DNA from 3 places in the Bordetella genomosp. 5 genome. Region 2 is predicted to be linked to each of the others. Evidence: predicted binding sites of a transcription regulator. Region 2 holds the regulator's gene; each other region holds the start of a gene.
What was found. Region 2 encodes HrcA, which represses chaperone genes, less so after heat shock. Its sites were predicted from a motif close to TTAGCACTCNNNNNNNNNGAGTGCTAA; they were not measured.
Positions count from the first base shown of each region.

Region 1: rpoH (RNA polymerase sigma factor RpoH) is a predicted target of HrcA. The motif match lies at 1,527-1,553, and genes of this name have one in related genera.
Region 3: groES (co-chaperone GroES) is a predicted target of HrcA. The motif match lies at 2,604-2,630, and genes of this name have one in related genera.

Region 1 is NZ_NEVP01000001.1:395,687-399,856, forward strand. It holds gene CAL25_RS01825 (carboxymuconolactone decarboxylase family protein) at 1-422, opposite strand, end outside; gene CAL25_RS01830 (hypothetical protein) at 672-1,361, shown strand; gene rpoH (RNA polymerase sigma factor RpoH) at 1,596-2,480, shown strand; gene CAL25_RS01840 (phosphodiesterase) at 2,902-3,753, opposite strand; gene CAL25_RS01845 (cation:proton antiporter) at 3,928-4,170, shown strand, end outside.
Region 2 is NZ_NEVP01000006.1:138,712-142,881, reverse strand. It holds gene recN (DNA repair protein RecN) at 1-228, opposite strand, end outside; gene CAL25_RS09445 (NAD kinase) at 244-1,140, opposite strand; gene hrcA (heat-inducible transcriptional repressor HrcA) at 1,256-2,260, shown strand; gene hemH (ferrochelatase) at 2,322-3,437, shown strand; gene CAL25_RS09430 (hypothetical protein) at 3,572-3,826, shown strand; gene grpE (nucleotide exchange factor GrpE) at 3,979-4,170, shown strand, end outside.
Region 3 is NZ_NEVP01000009.1:43,594-47,763, forward strand. It holds gene CAL25_RS14715 (Bug family tripartite tricarboxylate transporter substrate binding protein) at 1-443, shown strand, start outside; gene groL (chaperonin GroEL) at 576-2,225, opposite strand; gene groES (co-chaperone GroES) at 2,260-2,547, opposite strand; gene CAL25_RS14730 (CaiB/BaiF CoA transferase family protein) at 3,206-4,170, opposite strand, start outside.

The sequences.
Region 1 (4,170 bases), on a different contig from region 2:
AGGAACGCCACGCTCAGACGGTTCCAGCCATTGATCGCCACGACCAGAAAGCTCAGCGCGCTCAGTTCTTCTTCGGAGAAGTGTTCGCGGGCGGCCGTGAAGTCCGCGTCTGACACACCATGGGCGGGCAGCTTCGTCAGCACTTCGGTCCAGGCCAGCGCTGCGCGTTCGCGCGGCGAGAACAGAGTCGACTCGCGCCAGATCGCGACATGGTGCAGGCGCAGTTCGCGTTCGCCATGAAGCTTGCCTTCTTTCACGTGCATGTCCACGCAGAACGCGCAGCCGTTGATCTGGGACGCGCGCAAGGTTACGAGCACGCCGAGCTCGCGTGCGATCGGGTTCTTGTTCAGCGTCATCTGAAACGCGGTGTATTGCTTGGCGAGATCGGGCGCGAGCTTGTAGTAGTTCAAACGTTGCGACATGACGGGGTTCCTGGTTGGGTGTCGGAGGTCCGGCGGCGATGCGCCGGGCATGGAAGTCATGATGCGGGAATGTGTCCTACCCAAACAGCGCCAAGAATGGCAATTGCAGCTGGGACAGAAGGCGCGCCCTCGCGCGCGTGCAGCCGGGTGGCACACATCCGGTTTCAGCTGGAACACAGGACTTGCGGTCGCGGCGCGGAGGCGCTTCTATACTGCGGCTGACCGTCGAGCCTGGAAGGAGCCTCGTCTTTGATGGATGCGTTTGCCCCGTTTGTTTGGATCGCCCTCGGGGCGGTCGTGGTGTTGCTGATCGGATTGCCGCTGTTGCTCGGGCGCGGCGGGCCGCGCGACGAAATGGGCCGCCGGGTATTTCGTCTGCGCCCGGTGCGCCGCCTGTTCGGTCTGGTGCTGATCGCGCTGGGCTGCGTCTCCGGTCTGTTGGCCTTGTCCCTGGTGCAGTTTTTCCGGCTCACCGACGACGTTCCGGTGGCGACCGTTCAGGTGCGCAAGCTCGCCGAGGGCCAGTACGACGTCGTCGCGCAGTCGCCCGGCCTGACCGGCAAGACCTACACGCTCTTCGGCGATCAATGGCAGATCGATGCCAAAGTGGTGCGCTGGCGCCTGCCGGCCCTGCTGGCCGGCGCGCCGCCGCTCTACCGTCTCGAGCGTCTGTCCGGCCGCTACGAAGATGCCCCCCGCGAGCAGACCGCGACGCGCTCGGTGCACGTGCTGGACGACTGGCCCGCGCCCGACATCGGCGCGGTCAAGCGTCTGATTCCGAACTGGCTGCCGTTCGTGGACGTGCAGTTCGGCAGCGCCGCCTACATGCCGCTGCTCGATGGCGCGCGCTACGAGGTGATGTTCGACCCGCGCGGTGCGCTGTTCATTCGCCCGTCCGACGACGCCACCCGGCAGGCCCTGAAGCAGGCCGGTTGGTAACGCACCCAGGGCGCCCCGGGCGCGCCGCGGAGCGGGTGCCTCGGGTCGGATACATTCCAGGGTCGACTGCCCTCTGGAAATCATATGGGGACGCATCTATACCTAGGTATATCCGCGCCTCCAGGGCGACGCCGGCGGGAACTCCGCTGCGTTGCGGCAGTCGAATTAGCACTCTCGTTATGGGAGTGCTAACATGAACCTATGTCTGTTCCCCGTACCCTGGAGGTCGCCAACATGATGCAAGCCAGTTCGTCTGCCCTTTCCGGCAATGCGTTGGCCTTGGCTGTGGCCAACCCCGGTGCGCTGGGCACCATCGACGCCTATATTTCGACGGTCAACCGTCTGCCGGTGCTGAGCGCCGAGCAGGAATCCGCGTTGGCCCGCCGTCTGCGCGACACCGACGATCTCGAAGCCGCGCGGGAATTGGTGCTTTCGCACCTGCGCCTGGTGGTTTCCGTGGCGCGCCAATACCTGGGCTATGGTCTGCCGCACGCGGACCTGATCCAGGAAGGCAACGTCGGCCTGATGAAGGCCGTGAAGCGTTTCGATCCCGAGCGCGGTGTGCGCCTGGTGTCGTTCGCCGTCCATTGGATCAAAGCCGAGATTCACGAATACGTGATCCGCAACTGGCGCATGGTCAAGGTCGCCACGACCAAGGCCCAGCGCAAGCTGTTCTTCAATCTGCGCAGCATGCGCCCGGATGGCCACACGCTCGATCCCGAGCAGGTTGACCACATCGCGGAGCAGCTCAACGTGCGCCGCGAAGACGTCAGCGAGATGGAAGTGCGCCTGTCGGGCCGCGATATGTCGCTCGAAAACCAGGACGACGACGATGACGCCTACGCGCCCATCGCCTATCTGTCCGACGAAGGCCGCGACGAGCCCACGCGCGTCATGGCGCGCAAGGCGCACGACAACCTGCAGGGCGAAGGCCTTGCCGGCGCGCTCGAGGCGCTCGATCCGCGTTCGCGTCGCATCGTCGAGGCGCGCTGGCTGCAGGACGACGGCGGTTCCACGCTGCATGAGCTGGCGCAGGAATTCGGCGTGTCGGCAGAGCGTATTCGCCAGATCGAGGCCGCCGCGCTCAAGAAGATGCGTGGCTCGCTGGTCCCGGCCTGACACACCGCTGCTAGTGCCCATAAAACGCGCCGCTCATGCGGCGCGTTTTGCTTTGGCGTCCGGGCCGCGGCGCGGTGTCATGAATTAATACAACTTTGTGCGGACCGGAGCCCGAATTCGCGAAACTTCGCGCCACCGCGCCTGACTAACTTACGTAGGCCGCAACTTTGGTGCATTCCAGGTCGCTGTCTTGACGTCCGTCTCGGCTTCTCCTCTTTCCCCTCCCCTATGAGACGGACGCTTACGGGGCACCTCCGCATATCGGTGCCCCGTTTTTTATTCTCACGCGTTGCGCCGCGCGCAACGTGTCCACCGCGACGCGGGGCCTTCGGGCCCCGCGCGTCGTTTGGGCCCTCGCAATAAGGGTGGTTCGGGATCTGTGGGGTAGCGGCCCGGAAAGGCCGCGCCCGCTTGCGCGCAATCAGGCAGCGCGGGCGTCGGTCTCGGGCTGGCGCACGGTCTGCCAGGCGGCTGCGTCGAGGCGCCGCACGCCGGTGGCGAAGGAGCCGTCGCCGTACAGCTTGATCCAGCGGTAGCCGGCGGGCTGAGGATCGATCGCGTGACGGCCGTCGCGGATCGTGAACTGGAAGCAGGTGGACGGCGTGGCGAGCAGGCGCAGGTTGTGGCGCCGGCAGTCGAACTCCTGGTGCACATGCCCCCACATCACCACCCGCACGTGCGGCGAGCGCTCCACCAGGCGGAACAGATCCAGCGGATTGTCGACCATCATCGGGTCATGCCAGTTGGCATCGACCTGGGCCAGGTTGTGATGCAGCGCGATCAGCACATGGCGGCCGGTGGCCTCTGCGTCGTCGACGGCCTGGCTCACGCGCGCGAGCTGCGCGGCGTCGAGATGGCCGCCGTCCGAGCCCGGCACGGTCGAATCGAGCGTCACGATGCGCCAGTTGGCAATGTCGGTGATCGGCGCGCTCCAGTCCGGAAGGGCCTGCCGCAGGACGTCGGGGGCATCGTGATTGCCGGGCAGGCAGCGCACCGGCCAACCCGTGGCCGAGAGGTGCCCGCGCAGGCGTTCGTACGACGCGAGGCTGCCGTCCTGCGACAGGTCGCCAGTGGCCAGCAGCAGGTCGGGGGCGTCTCCGTCGGCGGCGATCTGCGCCAGCACGGCGCGCAGGCTGGCGTCGGTGTTCACGCCCAGCATCAGGGCATCGGGATCGTCGAACAGGTGCGCATCGGTGAGCTGGACGAGCAGCACCGGCGCGTCGGCGGCGCGCGGCGAGCGCAAAGGGAGCTCGGTACTCGGCAGGACGGACAAGGGTTGCTCCTCGATTTGGGGGTGCTGACGCCACGGTAGCGAACAATGATGGCACATGGTGTGCCGCGAGCGCAGCCATGCGTAACGAAACGTGCGACGCTTTCAGGCGGATGGCGGGGAAAAGACGCTATTCTCTTTGCCTCTTTGTTGCCCGCGCATGCGTTTCGCAGTCCCATGGATATTGGTCTGATCGTCTTTGGCCTTGCCGGCCTGCTCACGCTGGTCTGCTTCATGCCGCCCCTGGCCGGCCGCCTGAAGCTGCCCTACTCCGTGCTGCTGGCCATCGTGGGCTGCCTGATCGGCATCGCCATCCACCTGCATGGCTGGGCGCCGCCGGTGCTCGGAGACCTGCTCGACACCATCGAGCGTTTCGAGATTTCTTCCGAAACCTTCCTGATGGTGTTCCTGCCCGTGCTG
Region 2 (4,170 bases):
GGGCCGCAGGGTGGCCGGGGTGTCGAAGATGGCGGTGATATCGGCGCGTGCCGCGCCCTCGCGCAGCACCGAGGCGTCGCCGCGCTCGCCGAGGGCCAGCGCCAGCGCATCGATCAGGATGGACTTGCCCGCACCGGTCTCGCCGGAGAAAACGGTGAAGCCGGCGCCGAAATGGATTTCGGTCTGCTCGACGATGACGAAGTCACGGATATGCAGGGTTCGCAGCATGACGAGCGCGGAGGGTTATTCGTTGTCGGTGGCCTGCGGCATCTGATTCCAGTGCAGTTTGCGGCGCAGGGTTGAGAGGAAACTGTAGCCCTGCGGGTGCACGAAACGCACGGTATGCGGGGCGCGCTGCACGGTGATGCGGTCGCCGGGCTGCAGGTCGGACCAGGTCTGCATGTCGAAATGCACGCTGGCGCCGACTTCCACGCGGCCCATGGCGGTGAGGGTCATGCTGAGCACGCCGCTGCCCGGAATCACGATGGGACGGTTCGACAGGCTCTGCGGCGCGACGGGCACCAGCACCATGGCGTCGAGGCCGGGGTGCAGGATGGGGCCGTTGGCCGACAGCGCGTACGCTGTCGATCCCGTGGGCGTGGCGATGATGAGGCCGTCGGCACGCTGGGTGTACATGTAAGCGTCGTCGAGCTCGACGCGCATCTCGATCATGCCGCCGCGGCCGGCGCGGTTGAGCACGACGTCGTTGAGGGCCGAGGCGGAGAACATCTCCTGCTCACCGCGCCAGACGCTGCCTTGCAGCAGCGTGCGGTCTTCGATCTGGTAGTCGCCATCGAGGACACGCGCGAGCGCGCTCTGAGAATCGTGCAGTGCGATGTCGGTGATGAAGCCGAGCCGGCCGTGGTTGATGCCGACCAGCGGCACCCCATAGCGCGCCAGATAGCGCGCCGCGCCCAGCACCGTGCCGTCGCCGCCCATCACCACGGCGAGCGAGGCGCCTTCGCCGATCTGCTGCAGCGTGGCTTCGGGGTATTCGTGCACGCCGGTGTTGCGCGCCGTATCGGCTTCGATCAACACGGCGCGGCCGGCTTGCGTCAGCATGTGCGCCAGCGCGCGCAGCGGCGCATCCAGGCCCGTGTCCTGGTAGCGGCCGATCAAGGCGACGGTGGGGAAGTGCATAGGGGCGCCGTAGGGTAGAGGATCTGGTGTAGCTTATCAGGGCATTATATGGGGCCGCATATTGTGTTGGCGGACAAAAATCGCCTACGGCACAACTTTTCCCTAAAATACGCTTATGGATGACCGCGCACGTGCACTGCTCAAAGCGTTGATCGAACGCTACATCGCCGACGGGCAACCGGTCGGCTCGCGCACGCTTTCCAAAGTGTTCGACCTGTCGCCGGCCACGATACGCAACGTGATGGCCGACCTCGAAGAGCTCGGCCTGATCCACAGTCCGCACACCTCCGCCGGCCGGATTCCCACGCCGCGCGGCTATCGCATGTTCGTCGATTCGCTGCTGGCCGTGCGGCCGTATCAGTTCGAGCCGGCCAATATCAGCGAGATGCTGCCCGTGGCCGAGCCGAGCCGGGCGGTCAACGCGGCGGCGGCGCTGCTGTCCAATCTCACCCAGTTCGCCGGCGTGGTGCTCACGCCCAAGCGGGCGCAGGTGTTCCGCCAGATCGAATTCATCCGCCTGTCCGACAAGCGCGTGCTGCTCATCATCGTCACGCCCGATGGCGATGTGCAGAATCGCATCATGTCGGTGCAGCGCGATTACGCCGACACCGAGCTGATCGAGGCCGGCAATTTCTTCAACGTGCATTTTTCGGGCAAGTCGTTCGATGCGGTGCGCCGCACGTTGTCGACCGAGCTGGCCCAGCTCCGCGAAGACATCTCGCGGCTGATGCAGGCCGCGGTCGAGGCCTCGGCCGAAGCGGCCGAAGATGGCGACGCGGTGGTGATCTCGGGCGAGCGCAAGCTGCTCGACGTCTCGGATATCGCATCCGACATGGACCGGCTGCGCAAGATGTTCTCGCTGTTCGAGAAAAAAACCGACCTGCTGCAATTGCTCGACGTGTCGAGCCGTGCGCAGGGGGTTCAGATCTACATCGGCGGCGATTCGCAGCTGGTGCCGATGGAAGAAGTGTCCGTCATCACGGCGCCTTATGGCGTCGATGGCAAGGTCGTGGGCACGCTAGGCGTGATCGGCCCGACCCGGATGGCCTACGAGCGCGTGATTCCCATCGTGGACATCACCGCCCGTCTGCTCTCCAATGCCTTGAGCCACAATCAATAACCATAACCGGGTCCGCCATCCGCCTGCGCGGGAGGATGTGCGGCCTGCAGAGAGGTGTTTTGTGTTTCTGCGCCTGTTCAAGTATCTCTGGCCCGAGCGCTTCCTGCTCGAGCCCGCTCAGGATGATCCGTTCAACGAAGACCCGCCGCCCAGCGGTCCGGGGCGCGTCGGCGTGCTGCTGGTCAATCTGGGCACGCCCGACACGCCGGAGCCGCGTGCGATCCGCAAGTATCTGGGCGAGTTTCTCGCCGATCCGCGCGTCATCGAGATCCCGCGCTACCTGTGGCTGCCCATTCTGCACTGCATGGTGCTGACGGCGCGGCCCAAGAAGCTCGCGCCGCGCTACCGCGGCATCTGGCTCGAGGAAGGCTCGCCGCTGCTGGTCTACAGCCAGCGGCAGACCGCGGGTGTGAAGCAGAATCTGGCCGCGCGCGGCTACGACGTCGAGGTCGAGCTGGCGATGCGTTATGGCAATCCGTCGATTCCCGATGCGATCGCGCGTCTGCGTGCGCGGGGTGTCGACCACATCCTCACGGTGCCGCTGTATCCGCAATACGCCGCATCGACCTCCGCCACGGTCGTCGACGCGGTAACCCGCCACGTGGGGCGCCTGCGCGACCAGCCGGCGCTGCGCTTCGTCAAACGCTTCCACACCGAACCCGCCTGGCTCGATGCCCAGGCCGCCAGGATCCAGGATTTCTGGCAGGCGAATGGCCGGCCGGCCAAGCTGGTAATGAGCTTTCACGGTCTGCCGCGCTATTCGATCGAGCTCGGCGATCCCTACTACCGCGACTGCCTCGAGAGTGCCCGTCTGCTGCGCGAGCGACTCGACTTTCCGGCGGAGGACATCGAGGTCACGTTCCAGAGCCGCTTCGGCTCGGCGCGCTGGCTCGAGCCCTACACCGAACCCACCCTGAAAGAGCTGGCACGCCGCGGCGTGACCGAGGTCGACGTGGTGTGCCCCGGTTTCGTGGCCGACTGCCTCGAAACACTCGAAGAAATCAGCCAGGAATGCCGCGACGCGTTCCTCGAAGCAGGAGGCAAGCAGTTCCGGTATATCCCGGCGCTCAACGACGACGGCCGCTGGATCGACGGACTGACCGAGCTGGTCGAGCGGCAGCTGCAGGGCTGGCCCGTTCGGCCGCAGGGCGAGACCGCCCGGATCGGACCGGCCTGACCGCGACCTGGTGAGGAGGGGGACGCTGCGCGCGGCGCCCGCCCCGCCGCCGCGCCGGTGATCCCGCTCGCGGCCGGCCTCGGGAACGATGCTTGCTCATAGGCAAGGCGTTGATTTCTCAAGGAGAAGGCAGGATGAATGCTTCCACTCGCCCCGGCGTCGGTACCTCCGGCGCCCCCGGTCACGACAAGCTGCAGGAAGACGGCGCCCAGCGCGACCTCGACGAAGCGCTCGAGGACACCTTCCCGGCCAGCGACCCGATTGCCATCACCCCCGAAGACGACGAGTCCCAGCCCCGCCCGGGCAAGGACACGGTCGACGAGGCCCTCGAAGACACGTTCCCGGCGAGCGATCCGCCGGCACCGACCCAGCCGCGCAAGCAGCGCTGACTCCCGGCACAGCGGGCCCGCCTCAGGCGGGCCCGTTTTTTTATGCGAAGACTCAATTTTTTTATTCGGACGGTATAGACCCACCTTGAAACGTGGGTATTGGCCCCCATTGAGAGGTCTTGAGTCGAATCACCTTTGTCGGAGGACCTCCCATGACGGCACCCCAAGAGCCGCTCGATCCCGTGCCCACGCCCGAATCGGGTGAGGCTGTCAGCGCCGCCCAGGACGAGCTGGCCGCACTGCGCGCTGAACTCGAAGCAGCCCAGGCCACCATCCAGGCCCAGCAAGACCAGATTCTGCGTACCGCAGCCGAAGCCGAGAACGTGCGTCGCCGTTCCCAGGAA
Region 3 (4,170 bases), on a different contig from region 2:
GCATCGACTGGAACTACATCGGCTACAAGGGTGGCTCGCAGGTCCTGTCGGACCTGGCAGGCGGACAGATCGACGTGGCGATGAACAGCTTCCTGGCCACCTATCCGCTGGTCAAGGGCGGCACGATCCGCATGCTGGCGGTGGCGAGTCCGGAACGCTTCGCGCCGATTCCCGACACACCGGCTTTGTCCGAGCGCCTGCCGGGCTTTGTCACCGGCTCCTGGCAGACGCTGATGGCACCCGCCGGCACGCCGCCCGCCATCGTCGAGAAGCTGCACGCGACGATCGCCGAGATCGTCAACGAGGCCGACACGAAGCAGCGCTTCGCGGAGCTGGGTTCCGAGCCGGTGAAGATGACGCCGGCCGAGATGGGCCAGTGGCTGCGCAAAGAAACCGATCACTGGGCGCGTGTCGTGAAAGAGGGCGACATCAAGGTGTTCTGAGCGGGATCGTCGGATCACCGCCTCGGCCCGCGCTTCGCGCAATGAAAAAAGCCTCGCAAGGCGAACCTTGCGAGGCTTTTTGGTGCTTGGGCTGCCCCCGGTGAGGCGGGGGCGCCGGCAGTGCAGCGGGACTTAGAAGTCCATGCCGCCCATGCCGCCCATGCCACCCATGCCGCCGGGCATGGCCGGAGCAGCGGGCTTGTCTTCCACCAGCTCGACCACAGCGGCTTCAGCCGTCAGCAGCAGGCTGGCCACCGACGCGGCGTTTTGCAGAGCGGTGCGGGTCACCTTGGTGGGATCCAGCACGCCTTGCTCGACCATGTCGACGTACTCGCCGGTCGCGGCGTTGTAGCCGTAGTTGCCCTTGCCGTTCAGCACGTTGTTGACAACGACGCTGGACTCTTCGCCGGCGTTGGCGACGATGGTGCGCAGGGGCTCTTCGACAGCGCGCAGGATCAGCTTGATGCCGGCGTTCTGGTCGGGGGTGTCACCCTTCAGGTCGGTGATGGCTTGCTTGGCACGCAGCAGAGCCACGCCGCCGCCAGCCACAACGCCTTCTTCCACTGCGGCGCGGGTAGCGTGCAGGGCGTCTTCGACGCGAGCCTTCTTTTCCTTCATTTCGACTTCGGTGGCAGCACCGACGCGAATCACGGCAACACCGCCAGCCAGCTTGGCCACGCGCTCTTGCAGCTTTTCACGGTCGTAGTCGGAGGTGGCTTCTTCGATCTGGGCACGGATTTGCTTCACGCGTGCTTCGATCGAGCGGCCGTCGCCGGCGCCGTCGATGATCGTGGTGTTTTCCTTGGCCACTTCGATGCGCTTGGCTTGACCCAGTTCTTGCAGGGTGGCCTTTTCAAGCGACATGCCGGTTTCTTCGGAGATCACCGTGCCGCCCGTCAGGATGGCGATGTCTTCGAGCATGGCCTTGCGGCGGTCGCCGAAGCCAGGCGCCTTGACGGCGGTGGTCTTCAGGATGCCACGGATGTTGTTGACCACCAGGGTCGCCAGGGCTTCGCCCTCGACGTCTTCGGCGATGATCAGCAGCGGACGGCTCGACTTGGCGACTTGCTCCAGCACCGGCAGCAGATCACGGATGTTGCTGATCTTCTTGTCGTAGATCAGAACGAACGGATCGTCCAGAGCGGCAACTTGCTTCTCGGGCGAGTTGATGAAGTAGGGCGACAGGTAGCCGCGGTCGAATTGCATACCTTCGACGACGTCCAGCTCGTTTTCCAGCGACTTGCCGTCTTCGACGGTGATGACGCCTTCCTTGCCGACCTTGTCCATCGCGTCAGCGATGATCTGGCCGATGGAGCTGTCGCTGTTGGCCGAGATCGAGCCAACTTGAGCGATTTCCTTGCTGGTGGTGACCGGCTTGGAGATCTTTTGCAGTTCGCCGACGGCGGCGGCAACCGCCTTGTCGATACCGCGCTTCAGGTCGATGGGGTTGAAGCCAGCGGCAACGTACTTCAGGCCTTCTTGAACGATGGCTTGAGCCAGCACGGTGGCGGTCGTGGTGCCGTCACCGGCGTTGTCCGAGGTCTTCGAAGCCACGTCCTTGACGAGCTGGGCGCCGATGTTTTCGAACTTGTCCTTCAGTTCGATTTCCTTGGCGACGGAGACGCCGTCCTTGGTCACGGTCGGGGCGCCGAACGAGCGCTCCAGCACGACGTTGCGACCCTTGGGGCCCAGGGTGGTCTTAACAGCGTTGGCGAGAACGTTCACGCCACGCACGATGCGCACGCGGGCGTCATCGGCAAACAGAACTTGTTTGGCAGCCATTTTGTCAGCTTCCTTCTTGAAATCGGTTTCGCAGTTACTGGATCACGGCGAGGATTTCTTCCTCGCGGATGACGAGCAGCTCTTCGCCATCGACCTTGACGCTCTGACCGGCGTACTTGCCGAACAGGACCTTGTCGCCGACCTTCAGGTCGACCGGCAGAACCTTGCCGTCTTCCGTCTTCTTGCCGGGGCCGACAGCCACGACTTCGCCTTGATCAGGCTTTTCAGCGGCGCTGTCCGGAATGACGATGCCCGAGGCGGTTTTGCGCTCGTTGTCCAGGCGTTTGACGATCACGCGATCGTGCAGGGGACGCAGGGCCATGAGGAACTCCTGTTTCTAAAGAAGAGAGAAATGATCGGTTTAGCGCGGGAGCGCTGTTAGCACTCACCGGCGACGAGTGCTAATTATAGGGATGAGTTCTGAGGGTTCAAGGGGGAGGGGCGGTGCTGTTACATCTTTGGTGGGGCGGGGAATTGGGGTCGGTGTCGAAGTTCATTGAACTTGCGATTTGGTTCACAGAACTTGGAGCTCCAAAAATGCGGTGGGAGCCCTATCCATGCGGGCCCACACGACTTTTTGCGGTCGAGGTCCCACTAAGCCGCCGCAGGGGGGCCGTGATCTACCCTATGAGATCTCGGGTTTTTGGTTCACTGAAGTTGGTTTTCGGCGAGAAAAGTTCACTCAAATTGAAGTTCTCCCCAAAAAGTTCATTCAACTTTGACGCTCATTCGCAGAAATCTGTCCCCTCCCAGCGGCAACCCGCGCGACGCCACAGCTTTAGTTAGCTGCGAATGCCTCTGGATGCGCCACTCCATACGCAGCGCCTGTCCACTGGGCTCGATCCCATAGGTCACTGGTGTCGCACAGAGGGCTGTCGTGCTTCTTGGTCTGATTCCAATCCGAATCCACGGCGCGCAAGTGGGACGCATGCGTGCGTTGTTGCGACCGTAGAGTTGACGGGATGAGCGGAAATCAGAGGCTACAAAACACCAATCCGACGCAGCTCCGCTATCCGCACACTGTCCAGGCCGAGTTCAGCCAAAATCTCTTCATTATGCGCGCCGAGGGCGGGCGGGGCGGTTTCTCCCGACACCGGCCCGCCGTTGTAATGAAAAGGCGCTCCCACATACTTGATGCCCGACGCCTCCGGAACCTCTACCAGCACCTGCCGATGAGCGACCTGGGGATCTTGCGTGACCTCCGGAATGCTGTTGATGGGACTGCACGGCACATCGGCCGCTTCAAGACGTTCCAGAAAGTCGTCCCGCCGCCCTTGGGAGAAAACGGCATTGAGCAGCGGCTCCAATTCCGCGTGCCGCGCGGCGCGCATCGGACCATCTGCAAAGCGCGGATCGTCTAGTAGCGCTTCCACCCCCAACGCGTGACAGAAGCGGTGCCATTGAGGTTCGGTATCCACGCAAATGGCAATGGGCTGATCGGCCGTATTGAAGGACTGGAACGGCGCGATCAGCGGATGGCGGCTGCCCAGGCGGACAGGGACTTCGCCAGCATTCAGATACCGCGAAACCGCGTTCTCCATCAGCGCCAGCTGGCAATCCATCATGGATACGTCGACGAACGCGCCTTCGCCGCTCTTATGGCGGCCCTCGACGGCCGCAAGCACCGCGACGGCGGCGAACAGTCCGGACGCGATGTCGCCGATGGACACGCCGACGCGAGCGGGAGGCCCGCCCTCCTGGCCCGTGATGCTCATCATGCCGGACACCGCTTGTGCGATCACGTCAAATGCCGGCTTGTGCCGGTACGGTCCGGTCTGGCCATAGCCGGAGATAGACGCGTAGATCAGTCGGGGATTGATCGCGCGGGCATCCTGGTATCCCAGACCTAGTCGGTCCATGACGCCGGCGCGATTGTTCTCCACGAGAATGTCGCTCTGCGCGATCAGGTCGCGCAGGATCTGCTTGCCTTCTTCCGTCTTGAGAT